4 regions of the Marinobacter sp. V34 genome follow, and region 4 is predicted to be linked to each of the others. Evidence: predicted binding sites of a transcription regulator. Region 4 holds the regulator's gene; each other region holds the start of a gene.
What was found. Region 4 encodes FliA, which starts transcription of late flagellar genes. Its sites were predicted from a motif close to CTAAAGTTTNNNNNNNNNNNGCCGNTAA; they were not measured.
Positions count from the first base shown of each region.

Region 1: a site for FliA is predicted at 2,469-2,496, ahead of AC0B60_RS16100 (methyl-accepting chemotaxis protein). Genes of this name have one in related genera too.
Region 2: a site for FliA is predicted at 5,285-5,312, ahead of AC0B60_RS17835 (methyl-accepting chemotaxis protein). Genes of this name have one in related genera too.
Region 3: a site for FliA is predicted at 5,712-5,739, ahead of flgM (flagellar biosynthesis anti-sigma factor FlgM). Genes of this name have one in related genera too.

Region 1 covers NZ_JBUPZY010000010.1:62,833-70,692, forward strand. The annotation lists gene AC0B60_RS16085 (DUF1631 domain-containing protein) at 1-804, shown strand, start outside; gene ampD (1,6-anhydro-N-acetylmuramyl-L-alanine amidase AmpD) at 858-1,538, shown strand; gene AC0B60_RS16095 (histidine kinase) at 1,538-2,425, shown strand; gene AC0B60_RS16100 (methyl-accepting chemotaxis protein) at 2,551-4,581, shown strand; gene AC0B60_RS16105 (ketopantoate reductase family protein) at 4,601-5,548, opposite strand; gene AC0B60_RS16110 (valine--tRNA ligase) at 5,552-7,860, opposite strand, start outside.
Region 2 covers NZ_JBUPZY010000012.1:88,450-96,309, forward strand. The annotation lists gene potC (spermidine/putrescine ABC transporter permease PotC) at 1-298, opposite strand, end outside; gene potB (spermidine/putrescine ABC transporter permease PotB) at 295-1,155, opposite strand; gene potA (spermidine/putrescine ABC transporter ATP-binding protein PotA) at 1,148-2,278, opposite strand; gene AC0B60_RS17830 (TRAP transporter substrate-binding protein) at 2,275-3,345, opposite strand; gene AC0B60_RS17835 (methyl-accepting chemotaxis protein) at 3,448-5,124, opposite strand; gene AC0B60_RS17840 (CHAD domain-containing protein) at 5,393-6,754, shown strand; partial or broken gene rarD (EamA family transporter RarD) at 6,762-7,558, opposite strand; gene AC0B60_RS17850 (YchJ family protein) at 7,555-7,860, opposite strand, start outside.
Region 3 covers NZ_JBUPZY010000007.1:158,757-166,616, reverse strand. The annotation lists gene AC0B60_RS13200 (hypothetical protein) at 1-572, shown strand, start outside; gene AC0B60_RS13195 (CBS domain-containing protein) at 598-1,230, opposite strand; gene mnmC (bifunctional tRNA (5-methylaminomethyl-2-thiouridine)(34)-methyltransferase MnmC2/FAD-dependent 5-carboxymethylaminomethyl-2-thiouridine(34) oxidoreductase MnmC1) at 1,291-3,201, opposite strand; gene AC0B60_RS13185 (peptidylprolyl isomerase) at 3,228-3,845, opposite strand; gene AC0B60_RS13180 (pilus assembly protein PilB) at 4,068-4,805, shown strand; gene AC0B60_RS13175 (flagella synthesis protein FlgN) at 4,849-5,319, opposite strand; gene flgM (flagellar biosynthesis anti-sigma factor FlgM) at 5,327-5,653, opposite strand; gene flgA (flagellar basal body P-ring formation chaperone FlgA) at 5,833-6,537, opposite strand; gene AC0B60_RS13160 (chemotaxis protein CheV) at 6,737-7,669, shown strand; gene AC0B60_RS13155 (CheR family methyltransferase) at 7,711-7,860, shown strand, end outside.
Region 4 covers NZ_JBUPZY010000003.1:207,094-214,953, forward strand. The annotation lists gene AC0B60_RS06435 (protein-glutamate methylesterase/protein-glutamine glutaminase) at 1-497, opposite strand, end outside; gene AC0B60_RS06440 (chemotaxis protein CheA) at 530-2,692, opposite strand; gene AC0B60_RS06445 (protein phosphatase CheZ) at 2,710-3,498, opposite strand; gene cheY (chemotaxis response regulator CheY) at 3,519-3,902, opposite strand; gene AC0B60_RS06455 (RNA polymerase sigma factor FliA) at 4,079-4,810, opposite strand; gene AC0B60_RS06460 (MinD/ParA family protein) at 4,841-5,653, opposite strand; gene flhF (flagellar biosynthesis protein FlhF) at 5,700-6,995, opposite strand; gene flhA (flagellar biosynthesis protein FlhA) at 7,056-7,860, opposite strand, start outside.

The sequences.
Region 1 (7,860 bases), on a different contig from region 4:
CAGTGGATTGTGCTGCGTGAGGGTGAAGACAGTGAACGCTGGGCTGAAGCATGTGATCTTACCCGGAAACTCATATGGAGTGTTGATCCCAGGCCCGTTGAGGACAGCACCCGCAGCGAGCTGTTGAGGTCGATTCCAGGAATCGTCGACGGTCTGAGAAGTGCCCTGCAGGAAATCTCGTGGGACCCGTTTGCGACCGACGCCGCCATAAGAGACCTTGAGCTGGCCCACGTGGACGTGTTCCAGCGCCTTGTCACCACGACACGACCTGTCGTGGCGCCCGAACCTGAACCTCAGACTGCGCCCGAAAAGGTAGCGGCAGAACCGCCTGTGATCTCCAGGGGTGTGCCGGATGCAGCGCCCAAAGCTCCGGAAAAAGTGGAGCCACCTACTGAGGGCGTAGTGTCAGGCGCCTCCGAGCCCTTGGATACCGCCGTGTCTGCATCAGCGAGCCCCGCGGCAAGCCCTGAAGAGCCGGCGACAGAGGCCCCGGCCCCGGTGGAGACCTCCGGGGCAAGTGTCGAGCCTCAGTGGCTGGAGCGGGCTGACGGCCTTCGTGTTGGTTCCTGGATCGAGCTGACCCGTGATGGCAGCAAAACCCGCTGCAAGCTGGCGGCGTTTATCAAGGCGACGGGCAAGTACATCTTCGTAAATCGCAGTGGTGCCAAAGTGGCCGAATATCAGCGTGAAAACCTGGCACTGGCACTCGCAGCGGATGAGATCTCCATGTTGGACGACGGTCTGATATTCGATCGAGCGCTGGAATCCATCATCGACAACCTTCGCAGTAGCCGCAAGGACTGATCGTATAGCAAGACCGGGGACTTTGTGCTTCAATCAGGAGCATCAAAGCAACAATGACGAACGTATCGACTATACGGTCCGTTCGACACCGGCCTGTTGGAACGACATTGTCTGAAACCATTCCTTCCCGTAACACCATTGACCTTTCGCCACCGGCTGTCGCCGGATTACGGACGACCGGTCGGGTAGCCGGCGCCCGTTGGTGCCCGTCTCCAAATTTTGGCAAACGCCCCGAAGGGGCGGCAATATCCCTGCTGGTTGTTCATAACATCAGCCTTCCTCCTGGGCAGTTCGGAGGCGATGCCATCGAACGGTTTTTTTGCAACCAACTGTCCCCCTCAGAACACCCCTATTTCGAGACCATCGCCGATATGAAGGTTTCGTCACACCTGCTGATACGACGGGATGGCGCATGCCTTCAATTTGTCAGCTTGTTGGACCGCGCCTGGCATGCGGGGCGGTCCTGCTTTCAGGGCCAAGAGGAGTGCAATGATTACTCAATCGGTATTGAGCTGGAGGGCGCAGACGACATCCCCTACACCGCGGCTCAGTATGAGGTACTTACTGATTTGTCAGTACTGATCATGAAGTCGTGGCCGACCATCACGCCAGAGCGGATCACGGGGCACAGCGATATCGCACCCGGTCGCAAAACCGATCCTGGCCCGGCTTTTGACTGGCCCCGATACCGGCAACTGCTTGGTCCCGGGCATGGCAACGGAGCGGATAACTGATGGTATTGGTGGTTTTCCTACTCGCCTACCTGGTCAGGCGCAAGCTGGATGCGGCGAACGCCTGGTCGTCTGAGCCGTTGTGGCGTTCCGCCTTTAACCGGGAGGATGCCGGAAGATCTGGTAGCGAGGCGAGCCGGTGGAAAGGGCTGGTTATTATTCTTGTGCCTTCGCTGATGTTGGCGGTTGGGGAGTACTATCTGCACACCATTGGCTGGCGCATGACTGCGTATCCACTGGAATTTTTGCTGATGGTGTTGTTGATGGGTGCGCCGGGTTGGCGTGCGCGCCTGGAGGTATACAGTCAATCCTGGGCCAGGGGCGACATGCAGTCCGCGTGGCATCACGTTAGGGATAGTTTGCCGGCCGAGGAGCGTGGCTCGGCAACGTCGCCTGATGAAATGCATCTGGTATTGTCACGTACGCTGATGGTCAACGTCTTTGAGCGCTTTTTTCTGGTCGCTTTCTGGTATGCCGTTGGCGGTATTGCGGCAGCCTTCTTTGCGAGGGGGATTATCGCATTGAGGGATCACTGGCCACATGCGGCGGCGAGGCCGGGGTTTTTCGTGCTGGCGGAGATACTCAACTGGCTTCCCTCACGACTACTGTCCTTCACGTTCGGAGTTGCGGGTGACCTCGCTGGTTGGATGAAAGAAGGAAAACGGATGCTGTTTGATTCCAGCCTCAGAACCAGCCAGCTATTGATGGGAGCTGCGAGCGCGGCGTTGACGGGTTATGCGCTCGACCCGGAACGGTTCTCCAGAATCCATCCAGATGAATGGGCCAGTTTTGGTGGCCGCAGCCTGGAGGCAATGCGGGATTTGTTGAACCGAAGCATGCTGGTCTGGATCTGCATCCTTGCGCTGCTGGTTATTGCTGGTGTGCTCTGATCGCAACATTTTGACAAAAATTACATATTTACGCCAAAAAACACTCAAGTTTGTAGTACTTTAGTCGTCAATATAAACAAATAGAATAAAGTTCCATCCTTTCGATGCTTTCTGTGGGGGTACACGTGAACCAGCTTATCAAGCCTGCAGTAGCGCTGATGAATCGGCTGCCGATGTTCTACAAGTTCAGCCTGATCAGTGTGTTGTTCCTGCTTCCCATTATTGCCCTTTCCTGGTTGGTCATCAGTGAGCTGAACCGGTCGGTTGATACCATGACCCGGGGCGTTGAGGGGTTGGAGCAGCTCGAAAAGGTGGATGCTCTGCTGGCAGAGTCCATGGCGTACCGGGACTTTCGCGCCCCTGGCAAGATCAAGGATGACAATGAACTGCTTTCGAAATCTGCAGAGTCGTCAGAAACGATTGATAGAATTCTCGAGGAACTTGTTAGCGCAGAGGCTCATTTTGATGCTTCCGGTAACTGGTCTCAGCAGGTAACGATGCTGCTGGAAGAGTGGCAAACGCTCAAATCGACTGACAGTTATCAGGGTAATATCGATCCCCAGTTCAAGTATTATCAGGAGTTCGTCCAGAAAGTGCGGGCGCTTTTGTCCGCGACCATTGAAATTTCTGGCCTGGGGCAGGACGCATCCCGGGAAAACCTACTGCTCCTGGGACTATTACGTGAATCGCTGCCTGATGCCCGTAGCATTATTGGTCGTGCAAGAACCTTCGGAATATTTGCGCTCCTTGATGGGCAGGTGGGCTACAACCTCAGTGACGGGCTCAATGAGATCTATGATGAGCTGACCAACCGCGCCTCGTTGCTTGGGCCTGCATTAACCGTATCGATGGACGCATCGCAGACCCTGGAAGACACGACAGGTAATGCTGTGGAGGGCATTCTCGAGAGTCTGGTGATTGTGCGTGACGAGTTGGATATCAATATCATTACGCCCATGCGCCTGGAGTTACCCTGGCAGGATTTCAACCGTACCATCGAAAACCAGCTTGCCCATTACGATGCGCTCAAGGCCGGAATTTTCGACGTCGTTGGCGCGAACCTTAACTCACGCCTGGTAGGTGAACTGCAGCAACGGCAGTTGATTATTGCCGCACTGGTGATTGTTCTGTTGGTGGTGGTTTACCTCTATGTCGGCTTCTTCATGTCGGTACGCACGGCTATTAACCGTTTCAGCACGGCCGCAAGATCCGTGGCTGAAGGCGATATGACGACTCACATTCAATTGGATAATCGTGATGAGCTGGGTGAGCTGACCACCGAGTTTAATAACATGACGGACCGGATTGCCGAATTGATCCGCTCGGTGACCAGTACGACTTCAGACGTGGACCGGCAGGCCACTCGTGTCAACGATACGGCAGCTGCGAACAGCGAGGCCGTTGCGCGGCAGATGGAGGAGTCCGGCCAGATCAACGAAGCCATGAACCAGATGGTGGAAGCGGTCAACGAGGTCACCGAGAGTGCCCATCGAGTGTCCGACAGCGCTGGCGCGGCTGAAGAGGATACCGAGAGAGGTCGCGGAGTGGTTGCGGATACCGTTGCCACCATCAACCGTCTTGCCACCGAAATCTCCGGTGCGGTTGAGGTCATCAACCGGGTCAACGCCGATAGCGATAACATCAGTCAGGTTCTGGTCGAAATCAAGGCCATTGCGGAGCAGACCAACCTACTGGCATTGAATGCGGCCATCGAGGCAGCGCGTGCAGGTGAGCAGGGTCGTGGCTTTGCGGTGGTGGCAGACGAAGTGCGCTCGCTCTCACAACGTACCCATAAATCGACAGAAGAAATCGAGGGTATGATCAGTCGCTTGCAAAGTGGTGTTAAGGAAGCCGTTGCTGCCATGACCAATAGCCATGAGGTGACTGAAACAACGGTCAAGAAGTCGGCGGAAGTGACGGAAGCGCTGGATCGGATTGCTCAGGGTATTTCGACCATTGTTGATATGAGCCATCAGATTGCACAGGCGGCGGAGGAACAGTCTGCCGTGGCGAAGAACGTCAATACCAACGTTGAACAGATCAGTGTCTTGGGTGAGAAAACGGCAGATAACGCTGAGGAAACCCTGGCGTCGTCACGGGAAATGTCACAACTGACAGCGTCACTGCAACGTCTTGTGGAAGCGTTCAGAGTCTGAAGGATGTGCCTCCTGACATCTACGGCGACAGCTGTTTGATCCGGTCCGTCAGCATCTGGTTTATCGGAACGTCAATGCCCAGCGCATGCCCGCGCCTGACGATATACCCATTGATAAAGTCAATCTCGGTGGTGCGGCGTTGCTGCCTGTCGCTGCGCATGGACGAGGTATTCCGCGCTGTTCTGCGGGCAACGGTTTCAATGCGTTCGCGGACCGTGATTGAGGACAGAGCTTCCCCGATGTCATCCTTCATCACCTTTGCGATTTCATCGCATAGCTCATCGATGTGTTCCAGATAGAACCGGTCCGTGAGGATGTCACCGTTCGGGCAGTCGAGGATTGCCGTAAAGGCATTGATGCCCGCGTTGATGATCAGTTTGTCCCACAGCCTCCTCTGAATGTCTTGCTCCGCGTGAACGGTTAACCCACTGCTGCCAAGCGCCGTTACTACCTGTTTCAGATGCGTCTCCGCACTCCTGGTTAGTGGACCAACCCAGGTTTCGCCTTTGCCGGCGTGAACTGTACAGCCTGGTGCTGGTCGGTTCGCCCCTTCGGTGGTGCTGGCGGCAAGGATCGGTCGTTGTGGCCAACGTTCGGCGACAGCTTGCTGGCAGCCCATGCCGTTCTGGAACAGGACAATGGGGGTGTCCGGAGAAACGTAATGGAGGTTGGATTCAACGGCACCAAGTGCATCGCCCGCCTTCGTGGTGACCATCAACAGTGAAGGGCGTGCCTCTGCGGCGAGCAGATAGGGAACCGTCACCGTTACCTCCGGGCCCTCGAACGGCTGGAACGTGTAGGTCAGTGAGGGGGGGTGATCTGCTTCTGGGGTAACCTCGTGACGAGGAAGAAACATGACCGTGCCGGCTGTCAGGTAACCCGCCCAGAGTTGCCCCTGGGAGCCTGCTCCGAGAATGGCGATGTGGCCATTCTCGGGCAGATCTTTATTCTTCGCTGGCCCGGTCATGGGCTACATGGCCTCGATGGCAGCTCGCTGCTCGCTAAGCCGGCTCATGCTGCCTTGGGCGTCGTTTAGCTTTTCCTTCTCTTTTTCCACCACCTCGGCTGGTGCCTTGGCCGTGAATTTTTCGTTGCCGAGCTTTCCTTCAAGTCGACCGACTTCTTTTTGCAGTCGCTCTAGCTCCTTGTCCAGTCGCTTGAGTTCGGCATCCTTGTCGATCAGGCCGGCCATGGGTACCAGCACTTCCATCTCGCCAACCAATTGGGTGGCCGACATGGGGGCTTCGCCTTCGGTGAACCACTCCAGGTTGTCCAGGCGCGCCAGCGATGACAGAAACTGCCGGTTCTCATCCAGCCGGCGCTTGTCCTCCGAATCCTTGCCGCGAAGCAGGACCGGGATGGCTTTCGCCGGGGAAATGTTCATTTCACCACGGATATTTCGTACCGCTACAATCACCCCTTTCAGCCATTCAATATCGGCGGCCACGGCGGCATCCTGCTTGTTAGTGTCGGGCTGAGGGTAGGGCTGAAGCATAATGCTTTCACCGGTTTTACCCGCCAGGGGCGCGATGCGCTGCCAGATTTCCTCGGTGATAAAGGGCATGATTGGGTGCGCCAGGCGCAGAACCGCCTCAAGCACCCGGACGAGGGTGCGGCGGGTTCCGCGTTTGGCTTCTGTGCTGGCGTTGTCGTCGCTCAGTGCGGGCTTGGAGAGCTCAAGGTACCAGTCGCAGTATTCGTTCCAGATGAACTCGTACAGGGCGTAGGCGGCCAGGTCGAAACGATACTGGTCAAGATGACGGATGACGTCCTGCTCGCAGGTTTGCAGCTCGCTGATGATCCAGCGGTCTGCCAGCGACAGCTCCACGGCCTCACCGTTAACACCACAATCCTCACCCTCTGTATTCATCAGTACATAACGGGCGGCGTTCCACAGCTTGTTACAGAAATTGCGATAGCCTTCCAGGCGTTTCATGTCCCAGTTGATGTCGCGACCAGTGGTGGCCATGGCTGCCAGCGTGAAACGCAGGGCGTCGGTACCGTGGGCGGAAATGCCTTCCGGGAACTCCTTCTGCGTGCGCTTGCCGATTTTCTCGGCCAGTTTGGGCTGCATCAGGTTGCCCGTGCGCTTTTCCAGCAGCTCGTCCAGGCCGATACCGTCAATCATATCCAGGGGATCGATGACGTTGCCCTTGGACTTGGACATTTTGTCGCCGTGCTCATCACGGATCAGGCCGGTCACATACACGGTTTTGAACGGTACCTGAGGCGTGCCGTCTTCATCTTTCATGAAGTGCATGGTCATCATGATCATCCGGGCCACCCAGAAGAAAATGATGTCAAAACCGGTCACCAGAACGTTGGTGGGGTGGAAGGTTTTCAGCCGCTCGGTGATTTCCGGCCAGCCCAGGGTGCCGAAGGTCCACAAGGCGGAGCTGAACCAGGTGTCGAGCACGTCGTCGTCCTGATTCAGCTGCAGGTCGGCGGCAAGATTGTGCTTCTGGCGGACTTCCTCTTCGCTGCGGCCGACATAAATATTGCTCTCGGCGTCGTACCAGGCGGGAATTCGATGGCCCCACCACAGTTGGCGAGAGATGCACCAGTCCTGAATGTCCCGCATCCAGGCGAAGTACATGTTCTCGTACTGCTTGGGCACGAACTGGATACGACCATCTTCCACCGCTTCGATCGCCGGCTTCGCCAGGGTTTTGGCATCGGCAAACCATTGGTCGGTAAGCATGGGCTCGATGATCAGGCCGGAGCGGTCGCCCCTTGGCACGCTCAGCACGTGGTCTTCCACTTCCTGTACCAGGTCTTCGGCGTCCATGTCGGCCACGATCTGCTTACGGGCCTGTTCGCGAGTAAGGCCGGCGTACGCAGCCGGTAAGCTTCCGTCCACATCGGTGTTTTCAGTGCCATCGGCGTTGATCACTTCGGCGATATCGCGGATGCAGGCGTCCTGGGTCATGACGTTGATCATCACCAGGTTGTTGCGCTTGCCTACGGCGTAATCGTTGAAGTCATGGGCCGGGGTGATCTTGACGCAACCGCTGCCTTTTTCCGGGTCGGCATGGGTGTCTGCGAGGATCGGAATGCGGCGGCCCACCAGGGGCAGGTCAACGAATTTTCCGATCAGGTGCTGGTAACGCTCATCATCAGGATGTACGGCCACGGCGGTGTCGCCCAGCATGGTCTCCGGGCGGGTAGTGGCCACAACCAGATAGTCTTTACCGTCCTGCGTCTTTTCGCCGTCAGCCAGAGGATAACGAAGATGCCAGAAGAAGCCTTTTTCTTCCTTGTTCTCGACCTCCAGGTCGG
Region 2 (7,860 bases), on a different contig from region 4:
ACAGCATGCCCCGCAGCACACGCTTGCCACGAAAGCGATACCGATGAAGGGCCAACGCTGTCAGCGCACCAATCATGGTCGATATCGTGGCTGCCGTCAGTGCCAGCCAGAGGGAATTCCACATGGCCTGGACCATGGCGTGGTTATCGAACAGCGACTCATACCATTGCAGGCTGAGCCCGCCCCAGCGGTACCCGGTGCGGGAGTTGTTAAACGAGAACACCACCAGCACCAGGATGGGCAGGTAGAGCACCACATAAACCAGGGTGAGATAGGTTTTCGGTAGCCAGCGATTCATGCCCTGGCCTCCTCTCCGAGTCGCCGCTGGCTGAGCCGGTGCGCAAACAGCAGGACGGCCATGGCGACCGTCAGAAGCACACTGGCAGCGGCGCCGAAGGGCCAGTCGCGCGCATCCAGGAACTGGTTCTTGATGACATTACCGACCAGCAGGGTGCGGGAGCCACCCAGTATGTCCGCCACGAAAAACAGGCCCATGGCCGGCAGCAGCACCAGCATCACGCCAGCCAGCACTCCCGGCAAGGTCAGGGGTATCGTCACGTGCAGAAACGTTGAAAGCTTACCCGCCCCCAGGTCGTGCGATGCCATCAGCAGTTCTTTCCTCAGGTCGTCAAACACGGAGTACAGCGGCAGGATCATGAACGGCAACAGCAGATACACCAGCCCGATGACTACAGCGCCTTCGGTGTAGAGCATTCTCAGCGGCTCGTCGATCAGCCCCAACTCCATGAGTGCATTGTTGATCAGGCCGTTGGTGGCCAGCAGCAGTTTCAGGGCATAGGTGCGCACCAGGGAGTTGGTCCAGAAAGGCACGATCAACAGGAAGATCAGCAGGGTCTGGCGCTGTTTACCCAGGCCAGACAGTGCCCAGGCAAAAGGATATCCAATCAGCAGGCAGAAGACGGTCGTCATGCCGGCCATGTAGAGGGAGTTCAGAAACACCCCCAGGTACAGCGGGTCGAACAACTGCCGGTAACTGTCCAGGTTCAGCGGCAGCGAGAGGAAGGTACCGGGGTCTCGTGTCATCACGCTGGCACCCACCACCAACAGGTTCGGGGTGAGCACAAGAAGCAACAACCAGCCCCAGACCAGAATCAGTACCGCGGTTTTGAAGGGCTGCTGTAACACCCTATGCATTCGTACTCAGCTCTTCTTCTATTTCGTTATTCACGGGCTCCAGTTCAACCGGTAATAACCATTCCCAGCCGTCGACCCAACTGACCCGGACCGGCTCACCCAACTTGTAGTCAAAGGTAGGGTCATCTTCATCAAAAAACTCACTGGCCAGCACTTCAGTACCGTCCTCGAGGTGAATCACCGAGTCCAGCGTGCTGCCTTTATAGTTACGTTCTACGATTCTTCCGGCCAGGCCCTTTTCGTCTTCAGGAGCCAGCACACGAATATCTTCCGGGCGCAGTAGCACATTTACCTGCTCACCCTCGCGCAGCGTAAACCCCGGCTTCTGAAGGGTACGGTTCAGGCCCAGGATATTCAGTGTAATGCCACCATTTTCAACCGAGGTCAGATATCCCGGGAAAAGATTGGTCTCCCCAACGAAGCGCGCTGTAAAGAGATTGGCGGGCCGCTCATAGATTTCCCGAGGCGTACCCAGTTGTTGAATAGCGCCGTCCTTCAGGACCACCACCCGGTCCGACATCGACAGGGCTTCTTCCTGATCATGAGTGACGAATACAAATGTTATGCCCAGCTCTCGCTGCAGTCGCTTCAACTCCACCTGCATGGTCCGACGCAACTTGTAGTCAAGCGCAGACAGGGGTTCATCCAGTAACAAGAGTTGCGGACGCTTGACTACAGCTCGGGCAATGGCCACCCGCTGCTGTTGGCCACCCGAAAGCTGATGCGGCTTACGGCGAGCAAAGTCCTGCAACTGCACCATCGCAAGAACATCGTCCACGCGCTGACGAATTTCGTCCCTGGGCCGTTTTTCCATCTTCAGGCCATAGGCGACGTTGTCGTACACCGACATATGGGGAAACAACGCGTAGTTCTGGAACACGGTATTCAGCGGACGGTGCTCGGGGGCAGCATGGGTTATGTCATGGCCAGACAGGCTAACTACCCCGATGTCTGGCTGTTCGAAACCCGCCATCAGGCGCAGCAGGGTGGTTTTTCCGCACCCCGACGGCCCCAGAAAGGTGATGAACTCGCCGTCCAAGATATCCAGATCCAGCGAGTTCAGCACAGTCCTGCCGTCGAACGCCTTGGAGACACTCTTCAGGGAGAGTAGCGCCTCTTTCATTCACCCGAGACGCTGTTGAGGTAGGCCTTGTCGGAAATGTTCGTCCACTGCCGGACCTGTTTCAGGTATTCCTGCTGTGAGGTGATAATTTCCCGGGCCAACTCGTCCTTCTCAGACTCTTCCGCCAGCAATTTTTCGGTAGCCTCGCGCAGCGCCTCAATCACTTCCGGCGGGAAAGTCTTGTGGGTCACATTCGGATAGTCTTCTTTCATGCGGTCCCAGGCTACACCACTTTCGTGGGTGCTCTGGATATACATGTCGTAGGCTGCTGTACGCATGGAAACCCGCAGGATTTCCTGCAACTCTTCGGGCAGCTCATCCCAGGTTTTCTGGTTGATCAGGAACTGCACTTCCGCACCCGGCTCCTGCCAACCCGAGTAGTAGTATTTTGCGATCTGGTGGAACCCCATCTGGAAATCCAGTGCCGGGCCTACCCACTCCAGCGCGTCAATCGTGCCCCTTTCCAATGCGCTGTATAGCTCACCAGGGGGAATATTGGTCACCGCCACACCCACCTCGGACATTACCTCGCCGGCAAATCCGGGCGTACGCATTTTCAGGCCTTGAAGGTCCTCAACGCTCTCGATTTCCTCGCGGAACCAACCACCCATCTGGTTGCCGGTGTTACCGCCGGGGAACGACAGCAGCCCATGGGGCCGATATACCTTTTCCATCAACTCCATGCCTTCGCCGTGGTAAAACCAGGCGTATTGCTCCGGCGCGATCATCCCGAAGGGCACGGTGGTGAAGTACATGGCGTTGGGAATTGAGCCTTTGTAGTAATAGGACGCTGTATGCCCCATGTCGTACTGGCCCGCCTTCACCATATCGAAGATACCAAACGGCGCCTTGTGCTTGTTGGAGGAATCAATCCGGAACTGCAGACGGCCACCGGACATTTTCTCAGCCATGGCGGCCATATTTCGGGGTGTTTCGCCCAGAATCGGAGAGTTGGGCCCCCAGGTTTCCGCCAGGCGGATGGTGTAGGTTTCCTGGGCCACCAGCGAGGTACTTACCAGTGCCAGCGAGAGGGCCAGGACAGTCATGAAGTGTTTATGAATAGTCATAGCGAGGTCAGCTTCCGTTTTTGTAGTGGTCGGATCAGATCGCCCACATCATAGCTTGCTGGCCGGCTAACGCCAATCGTCGGCCGACCAGAAGCAACGGTTCTATACCTTGAACTGGCCTACCAGCTCACGCAGACTTTCGCCCAGCCGCGCCAGCTCGTGGCTCGCTTCGTTGGTCTGATTTACGCCTGTATCGCTACGCTGCGCCGCGTCCACAATGCGCACCACGTTCTGGTTAATTTCCTCGGCCACCTGGCTTTGCTGCTCCGCCGCTGTGGCAATCTGGGTCACCTGATCATGAATATGGCCCACAGATTTCTCAATGGTGCGCAGGGCATCGGTGGCGTGGTTGATGCGTTCAACGGTTTCACTGGAACGCTTGCGAGACGCATCCATTCGCTCCACAGCCGCACGGGACTCGGTCACGAAGCCGTCAATCATACCGCGAATCTGGTCAGCGGATTCCGCACTGCGCTTGGCCAGTTGGCGGACTTCATCGGCAACCACCGAGAAACCACGGCCATGCTCACCGGCCCGGGCGGCTTCAATGGCCGCGTTGAGGGCCAGCAGATTGGTCTGGTCAGTGACGGCGTGGATAACATCCAACACTTGGGTAATCTCGTCGGTTTTCTCAGCCAGATTACTGATACGGCCAGAGCTGGATTCAATCTCTTCCGACAACTGATTGACGGACGCTTGTGCGTTGGCAATGGTCTCGCCGCCATCCCGTGCAAGCCTGTCGGCGTCGGAGGCCGCGCTTTCCACCGAGTTGGCATTGCCGGAGATCTGCTGGATGGTAGCCGCCATTTCGTTGATAGCGGACGCAATCTGATCCGTTTCAGAACCCTGCTCCTGCACCGAGGCACGGGTTTCATTGGCGACGCGGCTGAGTTCTTCCGCTGCGGAGGCCACCTGGTCAGTGGTAGCGCCGACATCTCGGATGGTGTCCTGGATTTTCACCACGAAGGCATTGAAACGGCGCCCAAGCTCCGCGAGTTCGTCGCTTCCTTCCTCCGGCAAGCGGTGTCGGAGGTCGCCCTCACCCTCGGAGATGTCCTGCATCATGGCAATCACGGTGTTCAACGGTTTTGTCACCGTACGGCCCACAAACACGCCGATAAGAAGTGCGATTATCACGACGACCAAGGTAACCAAAACGATAAAACCAAGGGTTTCAGCAATCTCGGCTTCAATATCCGCGCGTGCAGCAGAAACAACCCGTTCAATGTCGGTGACATAAACGCCAGTGCCAATCATCCAATCCCAACCCGGGATAATGGTGGAATAAGACACCTTTGGTTCCACCTCGCCAGACTCCGGATTGGGCCAGTCGTAACCGAAAAAGCCCCCCTCTTCGGCTGCATCAAACAGCGACCGAACCAGTTTCTGTACGTCTGGGTTCGTTGTGGGGCCCTCGCGGGAAGGGTCGGGAGCGTAGGCCAAATTTTCCAGGTCGCGAGCGTACGCGAAAACATAGTTTCCGCCCTCGAACCTGATTGAACGTAGACGCTTCCGTGCCTCTTCCTTCGCTTCGCTCTCCGAAAAATCCGGATTGTTCTTGGCATTCAAAACCAGAGAGCGCGCCGTGTCCACAAGGTTCTTTACACCTTCCTTTCTTGCCTCCAGCAAACTCGCTTCCAGGCGTTCAAGCTCGGCCTCACCACTGCTCTTGATTTGGGCGACCGTAATCCAGGCAAGGGTTGTCGCCGTAATTACCACCGGGACCAGAACGCCCAGCAGAAGACGGGACCGTATGCGTAACCGGCTCAGCAATGTCATTAAGGACTTCTCCGTATGGGATCAAATATTCAGGTCAATTATCCACAACCGGGCACCCAGGGTGTGTTCCAGTTTGTAATATCGATGTGTTCGGACTCGGGGTATAAAGCTGCGACACTGACACAACTCATTCATGCATTTGCTTTTATTGTTTACCGTGTTAACGGCCGGTAGCTGATGGACTTGAACCAGCGTTAGACTAAAGGTCTAGTTCCAAACGTCCGATTCATCAAGCCTGGCCCAATGAAAGCCAGCGTCAGGGGCATGGATGAAAAATCTCTATCTGATTCGCCACGCCAAATCCAGCAGGGCCGATGACGGCCTTTTTGATCACCAGCGCCCCCTCAACAACCGGGGCCTGGAACAGCTGGACCCCATGGGCAAGGCAATCCGTGCAGACGGGGCGTTCGATGGAACGGTGTACTACAGCAATGCAGCCCGCGCCCGACAGACCCTGGAAGGCCTGATCCCGAGCAACCATCACCACGCCGTCCATCCGGCACCTGTTCTCTATACGTTTAACCATGAGGTCGTGCTCGACTGGTTGCGCGACCGGGACGAAGACAGCATTACCCTTGTTGGCCACAACCCAGCGCTGGAGGAACTGGCGGGCTTTCTGTTAAAGCACGCTCCAGATGTTTTCCCCACTTGCAGTTACATGCACATTGCGCTGCCAATAGAGCACTGGCGCGAAATCGGCAGAAACAAGGGCCGGCTTGAAAGGTTCCTGACGCCAAAAGACGTCAGCTACGAGCAGTTTCATCGCAAACGGAAGAAAATCCGCATCGATGAGCACTCGCCCCTTGCAGGACATATCCCTGAGTCGCTGTTACATCAGTATCAACGCATCAGGGATCTGGAACCGGGCGTATTGCAGGGGTACGACGACGAATTTCTGCACCAGTATCGCATTGCCATCCGCCGCAGCCGGGCCATCGCCGAAGCGGCTATCGAAATCAGTGGTGACGGCGATTTACGCAAGGCCGTCAAGGCATTGAAGCGACATGGCCAAGCCACCAGCCGGCTCAGGGACCTCCACGTATTACTGAGCAACCTGGCGCAATGGCCGTTGGAGGGAGATACTCATGTAGCCCTGGTGAGCTCCGGCGCCCGCAGCCATTTCGCCAACCTGGCGGAGGTTGAACACCAGAAACTGACCAAACAACTGAACGGCAGGCAATACCGCAAAGACATGGATGAGTGGTATCAGCTTCTCACATCCGGCCACCTTCCGAAGGCAATCCGGGAACTGGCCACCGAAGACATCCGGAAAGCCCTGAAAAAGCACACCCACAAGCACAACAATCTGGCGCGGCAACTGAACGAACAGTCCCCGGACGATCACTTCCACACCCTGCGCAAACGGCTGAAACGCATACGCTACCTGGCCGAATTGGACAAACCGGCGTTTCGCGACATGCTCAGGCAATTAAAGCATCGTCAACAACGGTTCGGTGACTTCCAGGACCTGCACGTGCAGATTGATATGCTCCTGGACTTTCGCAACAGCATTGCCACGGAGCCTGACATGCTGTCGCCGGTGGCGGGCCTGAACACGCTGATCTCAAGTCTTTTCGAGGAGAAAAGTCGCGTACGGGATAACCTACTGTTCCTTGGTAACATTGGCTGACACTTCACTACTTGGGGGTTTGGTTCATCCCTCGCCCCACCCAGGCCGACCAGGAATAAAGCCCCAGCGCCACCCAGATCATCACGAAACTAACCAGCTTCTCACCGCTCATTGGTTCATCAAACACAAACAGCGCGATGAAGAACTGCAGCGTGGGGTTGATGTACTTCAGAAAGCCCACCGTCGCCAAGCGTAGCCGGCGGGCTGCACCCGCAAAAAACAACAGGGGGATGGCCGTGACGATACCGCTGGACATCAGAAGCAGCGCAATGGTGATGTTGTCAGTGAAGTGAGATTCTCCAACGGAACCCAGCAACCCGAGAGCCAGCAGTCCCACGGGTAACAGAAGCAGCGTCTCCACAAACAGGCCGGAAAGGCCATCCAGCTCCACCTGCTTTCGAAGCAGGCCGTAGGTGCCGAAACTGAACGCAAGCACCAGGGTAATCCAGGGCACCACACCCAACAGAAAAAGCTGATAAAGAATGGCGATGGTCGCCAATGCAACCGCCACGATTTGTAGTCGGGAAATGCTCTCCAGCAGCACGAGCATTCCCAGGCCTACATTCACCAGGGGTGTAAGGAAATACCCCAGGCTCGCCTGGAGCACATGACGGGTTTCCAACGCCCCAGGAAGCTCACTACAATGGCCAGGAACACACAGGACCAGACAATCCGGTGAACCAGCACTTCGTAGGACGGCACACCCTCGAAAAGGGCGAAATAAATCGGGAAGCAGCCCCACAAGGTATAGGCGGCAAGGCCGAAGCCCACTCCCTTAGCTGCATCGGGCGAGGTAGGTTTCACAGACAACAGGCCTTGTATTTTTTGCCACTTCCGCAGGGGCAGGATTCGTTCCGGCCGGGCTTGAGGGTGCCCTCGCGGGTTTCACCCGACACGTAATACCAGCACTCATCGTCGCGAATGAAATGGGAGTTTTCTTCCAGATACCCCCAGCCGTCGCTTGCCCGGTAAAGGGCGCGAAAGTGCACCGCGCCCTGGTGTGCGCCTTCATCGGACGACAGTACCTGCAGCGATACCCACCTTGGCGCATCGGTCAGCTCAAGATTTTGGGGCCGGGTGCTGATGTGCCATGTGGCTTTCAGATA
Region 3 (7,860 bases), on a different contig from region 4:
CAGACAGCACGATCAACGTCAGGCAGCGGGGAACCTCCGGTAACGAAACCCTCTCCGACGGCATCTATGGAACGAACAATGTTTGGCTGGTGGGCCAGGATACCGGTAATTATCGCGTCGAATCTGGCGACGGAAACCGCTCATTGCGGCGCCGGCAAATTAACAGTCAGGCCGGTTTTGCGTTGTCCTACACAGCATTGGGAGATGTGACTCGGGCCTTTACCTTCAATGACCGGGATGATGCATCCACCGAGTCGCTGCGCGCGGTGCGCACTTACGACCGAGACATCGTTGTTGCAGGAAGTACCAACGGTAATTTCAGCGAAAGCGAGGGAAATAGCCTGATCAATCCAATCCTGGCGAGGATTTCACTGGAGGAAAGTAGTGAAGATGGCGATGACAGGAGTCGGGAATGGAAAGCGCAGTTGCCACTGGATGGCGCAGAGGGCGAAATAGAAGGGCTGGAAAACTACCGTGATGACGAAATTTTGACCCTGGTCAAAATCGTAGGCGCTGCCTCGGACACCTGGGAGATCCGGCTGTTCACTGGAGAGGGGCTATCGTTGCATTAACTGAGGGCGGGCGGCATTCCCGATGCTATACGCTGCCCTCATGTCGGCTGGCGTTGGCGTACAACTTCAGGTAATCGGTGCTGGTGACGATGCCTGATGACAGGCCGTTTTCGTCAACGACCAGGGCGGCATTAAGTTGATGAGCGAGCATGAGTCTTGCCAGCTGATGGGCATCCGTCTCTGGAGACGAGGTCAGGAAGGCCGGTAGTTCAATATTGACGAAACTGGCGCTCATGGCGTTCGCATCGGTTTCGTGGAGCCAGGCTAGCAGCCAGCGTAAATCAACAAGTCCTGCTACGTTACCGTCTGCTGTAATCACGATATGGTTGACGCCGTTTTCGTCCATGGCGTCCATCGCTTCGGCAACGGTTGCGGCGGCTGGCAGGGAGTGTAGGGCAGGGGTGCATATCTGGGATACCGGCAGGTAGATCCGTCGTTCTTTGGGCTCACCGGACGCTGCGGCACCGTATTCCTCGATGGCACGCTGTCGACCGGAGCGGGCGGCAAGCTGGAATTCGGCGTCGGTCGTTTCGCTGTGCCGAACGTCGATATTATGGGATTCGCTCAATTCCGTAATATCGCCTACACGGCGGCCCCGGAATATCTCCGGAAGGCGTGTCCCAATGGGTCTGCCGGGTTCACTGACATGAATAGACATAATGATCTGCTCCGGTTACAACAAGGCCTTTTCCGGTTATCGGCAGAATATTTGATTTCTTCAGGCGCTAATAGTTTCCTGTTCTGTTATTTCCACGCGGTGGCATCGGCCCGTCGCGACCCGTTTTGCGAGGGAGCCGGGGAGGCAGGCAGGCTGCCCGGAGAGTCGGTCAGCGAGGTATTCCGCGAGCAGCGGAGCGTAACTCAACCCCTTGCTGCCCAGCCCGGTAAACAGGTTGATTCCTTCCAGTGGTTGGCCGTAGGCGTCCATTAGCGGGCCAGCGACCGGCTGATAATCATGGGTAGTGCATCGAAACGCGACCTTGCCATCAAGTGTTGCCGGATCAACGTCGCCTGCGTCTACCGCACCCGGAACCATTGCATCAAGCATTGAAAGGTTCTCCCGGTGGCTTTCGATGGAAAGGGTCGGTGATGGGTTATGAAGATCGAAAGTCGCACCAGCCAGTGTCATGGCGCCGTGGGCGGGATTGAGATACCCAGATCCGCACACCACCACATCAGGGCATTTTACCGCCTTCGCAGGCAAGTGGGTTACTTGCCCACGAATCGCGCGGAAACGGAAGCCACCCTTTAGCGGAATAAGATCCGGTGTCTTATGGCCGGCACATATAACGACTCGGTCGACCACAACATCCTGCTCGCCGTTACCTGCGATATGCCATTTGCCATTGCAGGGGGTGAGTCGGTGAACATCAAAGCCAAAACACTGAAAGATTCGCTCGTGCTCCATCAATGCCAGGCAAAGGCCGCCGGGCTCAAGCCATCCGCTGCGAGGGAACCAGAGGCCGCCCCGGCTCAGGGGAATGCCTGCAAGCTTAGAAGCCTGTTCCGCACTGATCTGCTGTAATACAGCGCTGGGGTAGTCGTTGCGGGCTATGAAACGGTTCTGGCGGTCTTGCTCGCTATCACTGTGGGCCAGTTGAACAAGTCCGGAGGGGTGCCAGTGCTCTCCGCCGAACTGTTCATAATAGCGTTGACTGAACAGCAACGATGAGAGACCGAGCTTTGCCTGATCATTGAACTCAATGCCCAGTTTGACATACAGCGCACCCTGGATATTGCCAGAGGCTGCTGTTCCAGCCTTACGAGCCTGGTCAATCACGGTAACATGCAGTCCTCGCTCCGCCAGATTCCGGGCGAGCAGGCTGCCCGCAATCCCGGCGCCAATTATGGCAATGGATTCAATGTCGTTTGCGGCCGGGGGTGTTGCGGGGCTGGTTGCGTCACCCAGTGTGCCGGTCAGCATGTCCCATTTTTGGCCAAATCCCGGCGCTTTCCGCATGGTGAAGCCAGCGGCAATCAGTCGTCGCTGAACCTCGTCAACTGATGCGGAGGTGGCGAGGGTGGTGCCGAGCTTGCTGTGGCCCGGTATGGCGTCGATGACTTCACTGGTCCACATGTCCGGATTACGGGCAGGTGCGAAACCATCCAGGAACCAGGCATCCGCCTGAAAATCCAGCTCACGCAGTGCATCGGCTACGTCGCCGAAAAACAATGTCAGCCTGACGCGACCATCGGCAAGCACCAGGCGATGGGTGCCCGCGATGGGGGCCGGATATTGTTCCAACAGTTGGTCAGCGTAGACCTTGAGCTCCGGCCACATCGCGAATGCTCGGGCAAGGTCGACAGGAGTCAGTGGATGGCGTTCAACAGAGACGAAATGCAGGCAACCATTGCCCGCTGTGGCTGACTCCTCCCAAGCATGCCAGGCTGCCAGGAAATTCAGGCCTGTGCCAAACCCTGTTTCTGCGATGACAAAGGAAGAGGCTGCGGGTAATAAGGAAAAACGTTCGTGAAGCCGGTTCTGGTCGATAAAAACATATCGCGTTTCTCCCAGGCCATTTTCGCTGCAGAAGTAAACGTCATCAAAGCGGCGACAGCGGGGCGCGCCGTTACTCCAGTCAATGTCGGCGGTTTCAACGGATGGGAGCCTGGGGTCAGTCACGGTCAGTGTATCCGGTTAGTAGGCTTAACGTGCTACTTCGCAGCGGTATCGGTTTGCCGGACCGAAACGCTACGGATAATGACGGGTTCCTGTGGCACGTCTGCCATGTTTCGGGACCGAACCGTTTTCTTGCTCGCAATGGCGTCCACGACACCCATTCCCCCTGTCACTTTGCCAAATACCGCGTAGCCCGGGCCACGGACACCTGCGTTCAGGAAGCCGTTATCGGTCAGGTTGATGAAAAACTGGGACGTGGCAGAGTCCGGTGAACTTGTGCGGGCCATGGCGATCGTACCGCGAAGGTTCTTGGCGGTTGGCTTGGCTTCGTTCCGGATGGGGCTACGGGTCTGCTTTTGCTTCAGATCCTTGTCAAAACCGCCACCCTGGATCATAAAACCCGGAATGACCCTATGGAACAGTGTTCCCTCGTAGAATCCATTTTTTGCGTAGGTGATGAAATTCTCAACGGTTTCGGGAGCAATGTCTGGGCGCAGGGTCACTTCAATGGCGCCTTCACTGGTTTCGATAATGACCTGGGGCAGCGCGTTTTGCTGCCCCTCAGCGGCCAGGCAGTTGGCAACACCCAGCATGAAGGTTACAGATAGAGCGATTTGCATCACATATCGAAACGGTTTTACGGAATTTGTCATTCTATAATGGCTCACGTAGTTAGTTCAGGGAATATTAGCTGCGATACTGTTCCCATGAATCGAGTCTGTTGCAGGATGTTAGCAGATAAAACTTGTCAAGTCGGGCATATTCCCTGCGGAGTTCATGACTATCAACTAACCTTTTATCGCATCAGTGTCATTGGTGCACTCTGACCGGGCCAGGTTGTACGGCAACTACTGTGAAGCTATTGGAGGCATACCTTGAAAATCCGTCAGGGCTTCGAAGAAAAATCCCGTCTCGGTCGGTTGTTGATAAACCGGGGATACCTTTCCGAAATTCAGCTGGAAGAGGGCTTGCGCCTACAGCATGAGACCGGTCAACGGCTCGGCGAGGTGTTTATACAGTCCGGCTGGATTACCGAGCGCGAGCTACATCGCGTGCTCAGGCACCAATCCCGTTACCGCAACGCAGCTGCATTGGTCACCATGGCGGTATTGCCATTTCAGCCACTGGTCAGTTTTGCTGCTGGCAGCACCACGAATGATTCACGAGATGTTACCGACGCCGGCCAATTGTACGAGCGTGCCGGTTTGTCTCCACTTAATGACGACGAGCTGGCCGGTGTGGCTGGGCAGGGTGATCAATCGTTGTTGGATCGTATTGCCAATGTGTCTGCCATGGCCGGTAATCATGACGGTACAGGAGAGGTTGACCCGGATGCCATTGAAGGCCTGAAACTAACGGCGAACATTTTCGTGCCGGTGCTGAGCTTTCTGGATTCCGATCTGACGATATCCGGGGTGCATTATCGGGATGACGTTCCCCGTTACGCGGTCCGTGACGATGGCGGGCTCACCTTGGCCTTCCCGGAAAGGATCGAACAGATCCGCATGGACAATATACGGGTCAGCGGCAGCCAGGGGCCATCGATGGGGAACATTGCTCTCGACAATATCCGCTTCCATCCGGATTCACAGATGACGATCTACACTCGATAATGAGGTGTTTTGGGCTCCGATGTTTACGGAGCCCAACGGCCAGTCAGGCGCTCGCCAGGATGGTACGGTGTGATACGGCTTTTTGCTCGCCCTGAGCGCCGTAGAGGGTCTGGTGGCCAGCAACACCGCGAAATATATCAGTCAGACGTGAAAGGCGTTTCTGCAGATGGCTGACAACCCGCCCATTATTGCTATTCAGCTGGTGACAGACCTTAAGGCGTTCATCGGCGTCCCGCCACAAGTCGTACACATCTGACAGGCCTGCACTGAGAATAAAGCGCGAGGGTGCTCCGTTTTCAGGTCGAAAACCCATTGATACCAGCAGGCGGATTTTCAGTTTGGCCCGATCACGAACCTGACCCAGCAGAGTGTTTTTCTCGCCAGTCAGGGTTTCGAGTTTACGGATATCAGACGTGGAAAGGCAGGCTTTTTCCTGCTTCAGGATGTCCGCCAGGGATTCAAGTTGGCGGATATCCTGGGATAAAAGGTCTTTCAATTCATCAATTGCGGCCATGATTTACTCACCCGAAAATGCTTTCATCCATCTCAAGCATTTTCTGGGCCAGTTTCTCTGCGTCAATCTTGTAAGAGCCGCTTTCCAGGGCAGAGCGGATCTGCTCGATACGATCATCGTCCATTTCCGGATAATTACCGAGCTTCTGTTCGAGCTGTTTCAGGTTTTTCGCCTGGCTGCTCAAATTGACATTTTCACCGCGGGCACTTTGCGCCTGGGTCTTTGCCTGCTCAGCCGTAGAGGGCTGAGTGCTCTGGGCACCGGAAGATTTGTCGGCCGTGGTTTTCTGGGTGTTGACCTGGCCTGGGCCTATTCCATTAAAGTCAACTGACATAACGTTACCTGCTTAGCTGATCAGCCGCGTTGGGCGGCTCCACGAATTTCATACCTGTCTAACGGCATGGTTTGACGTTTCTTTAGCGATTTTTGCAAGAGTTAAATGACACTCTTGTCATCTTTCCCAAAAGCCGGCAATAAATTGCCGTTTCCGGTGAATCAATGCCGGGAACGGGGCTACATGGGAATCTCAACATGGCCGGGTGCAGTCACACGGGCACGCACAGTACGGGAAGACGAGAGGTTCTCAACCAGAACCTGTTCTCCGATGCCGCCACTGGCCAGGGCCTTACCCCTTGAGTTTACCGAAAAATTGCCGCTGCGGGCGCTGATGATAACATGGTCTCCCCGTTCGATCGCTGCGGGCGCCAACACCAAATCCGGGGTAAATACGGTTCCGGCGTTCACTCCACGGCGCATTTCCATGCCCACAAGTTGCTCGACGTTGGTTATTGCACCCCGTCGAATCGAATTCACTACCACGTGATCTGATTGTATTGCCGTTTTTGTCAGCCGTTCGCCGCGGCCGAGCGGGCGGGCGGCGACCATGGCTTCACCGGTTATAGTGACCGATACCGGAAGGAACATGCGCCAGGGGCGGTCACCCTCGCAGGATACCAGCAGCGAGGGCTGCGTGGTCTTCCAGGGGTCGCCGCTGAACGACACACTGAGTGGTTTCTCACAGGTAGCGAGCGAGAGGCGGGCGTCGAGTTGGCCGGTATCGTAGGAAACCGTAAAGCCTTCTTCTGCCTGAGCGCCTGAAAATGCCGCCAGAAACTGTTCCGCGCCACCGTGAATCTGTTCCGCCGTGGTCATGGAAGCCATTGCAGGGCAGGCCGATACGGCGATTAGCAGTATGATAGTCAAATTGGTAATGCGCATACGCGGCAGTTTGTCCTATGCTGTCATTAATCAGGCAAGGCCCCGAGTTCGGGAATGTCCTAATGATTTCCGGATCCGGCCGTTAAACCTATTGAGTGAGTCAATAAACCGGCACATAGCTGGTATCAAGCGACTTTATAGATCAACGCAGCAAGATGCGTGCCGGCAGCAAGATGTTTTGAGCGGGAGATAAAAAACGATGGCAGGGGTATTAGACAGTGTAAATCAGCGCACCCAGCTGGTGGGGCAGAATCGCCTGGAACTGCTGTTATTTCGCCTTCGCGGCCGGCAGATGTACGGTATTAACGTCTTTAAGGTCAAGGAAGTGCTGCAGTGCCCCAGGCTGTCATCGTTGCCGAATAGTCGCCCTATGGTGCGGGGTGTAGCCCATATTCGTGGCGAGACTATCCCTATCATTGACCTTGGCATGTCAATCCGGCTTCCCGGTATTCCCAAGGAAGAAATGGCCACCAGCTTCGTGATCATTACCGAATACAACCGCAAAACCCAGGGTTTCCTGGTGGCCGGTGTTGACCGCATCGTGAATATGAACTGGGAAGACATCCTGCCGCCACCCAAGGGTGCGGGCAAAGACGTTTACTTGACGGCGGTAACCCACTTTGAAGACAAGCTGATAGAGATTATCGATGTTGAAAAGATACTCTCCGAAGTCTCTCCCTTTGAGGAGGATGTCACCGAAGACGTTCGCAACCGTAGTTCAGAGCGGGTGCCCGGCCATCTGCCGGTACTCGTCGTGGATGATTCCGCCGTGGCCCGACGTCAGATAGAACGATGCCTCACGGCCATCGGTATGGAGGTGGTGACAAAAAATGACGGCAAGCAGGCCTTGGATTACCTGAAAGAGATTACGGCGGATGGTTCTCGCGCCGTCGACCACCTGTGTTTGATCATATCCGATGTCGAAATGCCCGAAATGGACGGGTACACTCTGGTCACCAAGTGTAAAAATGAGCCTGCAATCAAGGACGTATTTATCATGCTGCACACGTCCCTGAGTGGTGTGTTCAACAAGGCTATGGTGCAGAAGGTAGGCGCTGACGATTTCATGGCTAAATTCAGCCCCGATGAGCTGGCCGAACGGGTCATGGAAATTGTCGATCGCGAGCAGTGACGCTCTTCCGTTACATCCGAGTCACTCGATAATGAGATCCAATGAAAGCTGAAATAACGCCACAGGAATACGAGGCCTTTAAATCATTCCTGCAGGATGCGTGTGGCATTTTGCTCGGGGAGAACAAGCAGTACCTGGTAAAAAGCCGTTTGCGGCGCATCATGGAAGAGAACAAGCTGAGTACCCTGGGT
Region 4 (7,860 bases):
GCCGGCCGTTCCGGCACGCTGCGTCTTGCCGGTGCCGGGCTACGGGACGAAGGCGCCGGGGGTGTCGCAGGAGGCGGCGCAGACGGTTTTGCACCTGGGCGACTGCCAGCAACATCCAGCACACGCTCAATGAGTATTTTCTGAAGCTGGCTGGAATCCCGGGCGATTTCCTCAAAATTCTTGGGCAGGAAATCAACGGCACCTGCCTCAAGGGCATCCAGGGTCACCCGGGCACCCTCGTAAGTCAGGGATGAGAACATCAATACCGGCGCTGGGTGTCGCTTCATGATCTCACGGACGGCGCTGATACCGTCCATGACGGGCATCTCGTAGTCCATGGTAATGACATCAGGCCTCAGCTTTTCAGCCAGCTCGACACCTTCACGCCCGTTGGTAGCCACCCCAATCACCTTGATCTGACCGGAAGCGGTCAGGATTTCCGTCAGTCGCTTGCGGAAAAAACCTGAATCATCAACGACCAGGACAGAAACCGTCATCCATTTCTCCTAAACCTGGGCCTGCCGCAACGTTATTTTCCGTAGTTCTGAAGCAGGCTCGGAACATCAATTATGAGTGCAATACGACCATCGCCAGTGATGGTTGCACCCGCCATACCCGGCGTTCCCTGCAGGGCCCGGCCCAGGGGCTTGATCACCACCTCTTCCTGCCCGATCAACTGGTCCACCACAAAACCGACGCGCCGCGTGCCCATGGCCACGATAACCACGTGGGCATTTTCCGGTTCCGGCTGCCCGGCTGCGCCTTTGATCAGCCATCGCTTGATGTGAAACAACGGGAAGACCTTGTCTCGAACCACGATGCATTCGCGTCCATCCACAATGTTCTTCTTGCTGAGGTCCAGATGGAAGATCTCAACCACGTTCACCAACGGCAGCGCAAAGGACTGGTCGCCAAGCATGATCATCAGGGTAGGCATGATGGCCAGGGTCAGCGGTACTTTGATGACGATGCGTGAGCCCTTACCCAGCTCCGACTCCACGCTCAGCTGCCCGTTAAGCTGGCTGATCTTGGTTTTCACCACGTCCATGCCGACACCGCGACCGGACACGTCGGATATCTGGTCCTTGGTGGAGAACCCGGCGGCGAAAATCAGGTTGTAGCACTCGGTGTTGGTCAGCCGATCGGCGGCGTCCTGTTCATAGATGCCCTTTTCAACTGCTTTTCGGCGCAGCACATCCGGATCCATGCCGGCACCGTCGTCTTCGATGGACAACAGGATGTGATCCCCTTCCTGCTCGGCAGACAGAGTGACACGGCCCTGACGAGGCTTGCCCGCCTTTTCACGAACATCGGGTGCTTCTATACCGTGATCAACCGAGTTGCGAACAAGGTGGACCAGAGGATCGGACAGCGCCTCCACCAGGTTTTTGTCCAGGTCGGTCTCTTCGCCGTGCATCTCAAGGTTGATTTCTTTTTTCAGGCTGCGGGCCAGATCGCGAACCACCCGCGGGAAGCGGCCAAACACTTTCTTGATGGGCTGCATCCGCGTTGCCATCACTGCGGCCTGGAGGTCGGTGGTGACCACGTCCAGATTGGAGACAGCCTTGTGCATATGCTCGTCTTCACTCTGGGCACCCAGACGCTGTAACCGGTTACGCACCAGCACCAGCTCACCCACCATGTTCATGATGTCGTCCAGGCGTTTGGTGTCCACCCGTACCGAGGTTTCGGCAACCGGCGCATTGGCGTCCCGTGCCGGCATCGCAGGTGTTACGCCTGCCTTGCCATTCTCCGCAGGGGCTTTTTCGGGTTTACCAGCCGATTGGGCGGGCTTGTCAGTCTTGGCACTGGCAGGTTTGGCGGCAGGCTGCTTCGCAGCAGGCGCAGGGGCCGATTCGGCAGTTTCTGCCGTGGGGCTACCGCCCTTACCATGCAGGTCATCCAGCAACTTTTCGAACTCGTCGTCCGAAATCAGGTCGCCGCCACCCTTGCTGTCACCGGCCTCATCGCTGGCAACGTTGCCAGCCGATGTATCCTGACTGTCAGGGACTTCCTTGCTGGATTCAGGTGGGCCTGAAAACTGACCCTTTCCGTGCAACTGGTCGAGCAGGGCCTCGAATTCATCATCGGAGATGTCGTCTCCGCTCCCGCCCTCATCACCGGAAGGCTCATTGCTGTCGCCGCTGGAAACCGGAGCGCCGGTCTTTTCCTCTTCCAGGGCATCCAGCAACCGCTCGAATTCATCGTCGGTAATATCACCGCCATCGTCACCGGAACTGGCTTCATCGCTCTCGTATTGTTCTTCGCGAGCGACCGCTGCGTTTGCTGGCGCCGACTCCCCTGCCGGCTGCGCCAGTGCGTCCAGAGCTGCGATCAGTTCCTCGGGAGCTGGAGTCGGTTCTTCGTGATGGCGAACCTGTTCAAACATGGCATTGACGTGATCCAAGGCTTCCAGCACCACGTCCATCAACTCGGAATCCACTTTGCGCTTGTGGTTGCGCAGGATATCGAAGACGTTTTCCGCGGAATGGCAGCAGTTCACCAAGGCATCGAGCTGCAGAAACCCGGCACCGCCCTTTACGGTGTGAAAGCCCCGGAAGATGGCGTTGAGCAGATCACTGTCGTCCGGGTTTTGTTCCAGGTCGACCAGTTGCTCCGACAGCTTTTCGAGTATCTCGCCTGCTTCAACAAGGAAGTCCTGCAGGATCTCTTCATCGGCATCAAGCGCCATGCGTTACCCTCTTTTACTCAGAAACCGAGACTGGACAGAAGATCATCAACATCGTCCTGCCCCGATACTACGTCTTCGCGTTCTTCGGCCTTGATCTGTGGACCGACACCCTGTTCCGCCGATATCTTTTCCCGTTCTTCCAGTTCATGCACGGTGCCGGTCATCTGGTCCACATGGCTCGCCATCACTACCAGGCTCAACAGATGTTCTTCCACCTCTTTAACCAGAGTGGTGACCTTTTGGATCACCTGTCCTGTGAGGTCCTGAAAATCCTGGGCCAGGAGAATTTCCGACAGGTTGTCGTACATCGCCCCGGCATCGGTATTCAGGGTTACGAAAAATGTGTCGATACGGGCATAGAGCTCACGGAATTCCGCCGGGGCCATCTCACGGCGGCGAAGTTTCTGCCACTGGTCTCTCAGCTCGGCGGCCTCATCACGGAGGGCGCTGGCCTTGGGCATAGCCTCCTCAACCAGATCCATGGTCCGATTGGCTGCTTTGCCGGTCATCTGAACCACGTATTCCAGACGATCCGAGGCATCGGTCATCTTCGACAGAGCTTCTGACTGTTCGTCGTTCCGGGGATCGACCTGGAAATTTCGGATTGCCTCATGGAGGCTGCGGGTCAATCGGCCGACTTCCCGATACAGGCTCTGGTCCCTGACCTCGCTCAGCTCATTGATCAGGCTCATCGCACGGCCATAGTCGCCGGCATTGACCTGCTCAAGCAGTTCGGCCGCCTGGCTGCGGAGTTTCTCCGTAACCTCCGGGTCGAGCCCCTGTTGGTCTTTTTTGCTATTGCTCATGGGAGCCGTCCGACCTCTGATTACTGGATGCGTTCGAAGATTTTCTCAATCTTCTCCTTGAGTACGGCAGCCGTGAAGGGCTTGACCACATAGCCGTTCACGCCGGCTTGCGCAGCGGCGACGATCTGGTCGCGCTTCGCTTCGGCGGTCACCATGAGCACAGGCAGGGTTTTCAGGCTGTCATCGGCACGGACCTCCTTGAGCAGATCGAGCCCGGACATCCCTGGCATATTCCAATCGGTTACCAGAAAATCGTATTTGCCGCTCCTGAGCATCGGCAGTGCCGTATTGCCATCGTCTGCTTCGTCAGTATTGGTAAAACCGAGATCGCGAAGCAGGTTCTTAATGATCCGTCGCATTGTGGAGAAGTCATCCACAATCAGGATTTTCATATTCTTGTCCAATGGGACCTCCAGTTAAAAACGCCCGGAATTCGTTTTTGGCTTCCGGCTCACAGTCTAGCAGGCCGGTAGTTTAACCGCTTATTGTGTGACCTTTGGGCCGGTTGTAAAGCACCGGTTACCAAAAGGCTACAGTAAAGAATGCCTGGCAACGCCGTTCAACGTGACTGGCGGCCTGTTCAGCTCTGCCAACCAGTAAGACGCCCCCGCAGACGGAGCGCGGCCTGGCTGTGAATCTGGCTGACCCGACTTTCACTAACACCCAACACAGCGCCTATTTCCTTCAGGTTCAGCTCTTCCTGGTAATAAAGGCTGAGCACCAGCTTTTCTCGCTCGGGCAGGTCACCAATCGCAGTGGCCAGGCTCTTCCGGAAATTGTCAGACGCCAGACCATCCAATGGGTTATCACTGTCCTCTGTTTCTTCTATCGGCAGCTCGCCGGATTCATTGAGCTCATCCAGACTAAAAAGTCGGCCACTGTTGGCATCGCTCAGAGAGGAATAGTATTCGTCGAGGTCCAACCCAAGCTCCTCGGCCACTTCCGAGTCTTGAGCTTCCCGGCCCAGGCGGTCCTCGACAGCCTTGATGGCTTTGGCAATGCGGCGGGAGTTCCTGTGGACGGATCGGGGGACCCAATCACCCTTGCGAATTTCATCCACCATGGCTCCGCGGATCCGGATACCGGCGTAGGTCTCAAAGGTAGCCCCCTTGTCGGAACTGTATCGCTGTGCAGCTTCCAACAAGCCAATCATGCCTGCCTGCATAAGATCATCCAGCTGGACAGATGCCGGCAGCCGCGCCATGAGGTGAAGCGCTATTTTTTTGACCAGCGGGGCCTGCTCCTCAACGAGTTGGGAAGGTCCTCGTGTACCCGTCCGGTTGTAGATTCCAAGTTCTTTCGCCAATGTCATGTATCCGGCTATTCAGTGACAGGATCAAAATCAGACTTCGACGAGCCGCTCCACAAAGAATTCCAGATGTCCCCGGGGCGACGATGGCAGCGGCCAGCTATCCACTTTCTCCGCAAGGCTCTTGATCGCCAACGACGCTTTTGCTCGCGGATAGGCATCCAACACGGCACGCTGGCGCTGTACCGCCTTTTTTACGGCCTCGTCATACGGCACCATACCCACATATTGTAGTGCCACATCAAGAAAGCGCTCGGTAACCCGGGTCAGTTTTTCAAACAAATGGCGACCTTCCTGCTCATTCCTGACCTGATTAGCCAGTATACGGAAGCGGTTGGTACCGTAATCCCGGTTCATAAGCTTTATAAGAGCGTAGGCGTCGGTAATAGAGGTAGGTTCATCACAGACGACCAGCAATAGTTCCTGTGAGGCTCGGAGGAAGCTGACCACCGACTCGGAAATACCCGCAGCGGTATCAACAATCAGCACATCGATCTGGTCGCCGAGCTCACTGAAAGCATTGATCAGGCCAGCATGCTCCAGGGTGGAAAGCTGGGTCATACGCTGAGTTCCCGAGGAGGCAGGGACGATTTTGATACCACCGGGGCCATTGACCAGCACGTCCCGCAGGTCACATTCACCGGCAATCACGTCCTGGATATTGCGATTGGAGGTAATACCCAGAAGCACGTCAATGTTGGCAAGGCCCAGGTCGGCGTCTAGCAGCACCACCCGACGTCCCATTTGCGCGAGTGCGATGCCAAGGTTCACTGAAACGTTACTCTTGCCAACGCCCCCTTTCCCGCCGGAAACGGCAATCACCTGTACCGGATGTGGTTTGCTCATACTGACTCTGATCTCTTGCCGCGTTTAACCGCAGGCTGTGTTGTTTTTAAACAGCGACTGCCTGTTGCTGCTGGAGTTTCTTCAGCCTCTCCACGGCCAACCGCACCAGCGGAATGGACTCAGCGTGGTGCAGGTCTTCCGGGATTTTCTGCCCGTCGGTGTAATACGCCACCGGCAATCCCGTTTCCATGACGAATCCCAGCGATTCACCCAGGGTCAGTGCTTCATCGATTTTGGTCATCACACAACCCGTAAGATTTGCCATCTTATAGCAATGCCAGACGGATTTCATGATGCGCGGCTGACTGGTGGCCGAAACCACCAGATGGGTTCGAATCCGGTGGTGACTGCGAGCCAGCTCCATGAGCTGCTCTTCGTAGCCCTTGTCGGTACTGGTCAGGCCTGCGGTGTCAATCAACACCAGGTGGCGGTCCGACAGCTCGTCCAGTATGTCATCCAGGGAATGTGTTTCGTCCACGACCCGCACCGGAACGTTCAGTATGCGCCCGAACACGAATAGTTGCTCATGAGCCGCGACCCGATAGCGATCGGTGGTGACCAGTGCCAGGGAGTCGGGGCCGTGGCGCAGCACGTAATGCGCGGCCAGCTTGCCGATGGTCGTCGTCTTGCCGGACCCGGTTGGTCCCACCAGGGCATAGACACCGCCCTCTTCCGCCCACTCCGTGCGCGCGGTCTTGACTCCGGCGGCCAACATTTTCAGAGACTGCTTCCAGCCATCCTCGAGCCGCCCTGCACGGTGACGCCGGGACAGAGAATTGGCAAGCTCCAGTCCGAGACCGAATTCCTGCAACTTTTCAGACAGCCTCTTCTGTACTGCGTTCACCGCTGTTTGTTCAGGTTCACCGCCGTTCCGGGCACTGACCAGATCGCGAAGGGAACTGATTTCCGCGCGCATTTGCGCCAGCTCACCGGAATAGGCGGCGCTGGCAGCTGTTGGCTCTTCAACCATTATGTCGCCATCGGCAAGCGATTCTTTCGACAGGCCTGCGTGGCCGAATTCCCCACCCGAGACCGCGTTGCCATAGGTCGCGCGCTTTTCCCGCACTTCCCGAATACGATCCCGGGAGCGGCCGAGCTCGTCCTCCAGGCGGCGATGCTGTTCCGCCTGCAACTCGGCGAGCCGTGAGCCATTGGTGGCTTCCCGTGCCGCATCACCGAGGCGCTGACGCGCCATGTTTTCGTCATAATCGAGCGCTGTCACAATTTCGACACCACCATCCACACGACGATTGGAAAGGATTACGGCATCGGGCCCCATCTGATCCCGCACCTGACGCAGTGCCTCTGCCATGCTTTGGGCAAAAAACCGCTTTACTTTCATAATGATGACTCCTCCCCGGTCAGCACTTTCCAGCGCCTTCCGCCTTTCCAGCCGCGGCCTTTACTGACCGACGGATGCGACAATAGTGATCTGTTTGTTATCCGGAATTTCCTGGTACGACAGCACGTGCAGGCGCTCTACTCCGTAGCTGGCAAACTTCGCCAGCACCGGGCGCAAGGGCCCGGAAACCAGTAGAATCGCCGGCTTGCCCAGCATCTCCTGGCGCTGGACGCTGTCCTGGAGCGACCGTTGGAGCTTCTCAACCATATTCGGCTCCAATACCAGCCCGATGTCTTCCTGACCGCCGGATTGTTGACTCTGTTGCATAGACTTTAGCAATAACTGTTCCAAGTCCGGGTCCAGAGTAATCACCGGAATCTCTGCGTCGTTGCCACAGATACTCTGAACAATCATCCGGCGCAGCGACTGGCGGGCAACCGTGGTCAGCAGTTTCGGGTCCTGGCTCTTCGGATGGACGTTGACAATGGCCTCCGCGATAGACCGCATGTCGCGGATCGGTACTTCCTCTTTCAACAGGTTCTGCAACACCTTCAACAACAGGCTGATGGAAACGGTGGTAGGCACCAATTCTTCCGCCAGCTTTGGCGACACTTTCTCGAGCTGGTCCAGCCATTTCTGGACTTCCTCATGGCCAAGCAGTTCGTGGGCGTGTTTCTGGAGGATCTGATTAAGGTGTGTCGCCACGACAGTACTGGCGTCCACGACGGTATACCCAAGGGTCTGTGCCTGATCTTTCTTGTCCGGCTCGATCCAGCTGGCATCCAGGCCGAAGGCCGGGTCTTTGCCCTCTATTCCCTCGATCTTGCCGAATACCTGACCGGGGTCAATCGCCAGTTCACGGTCC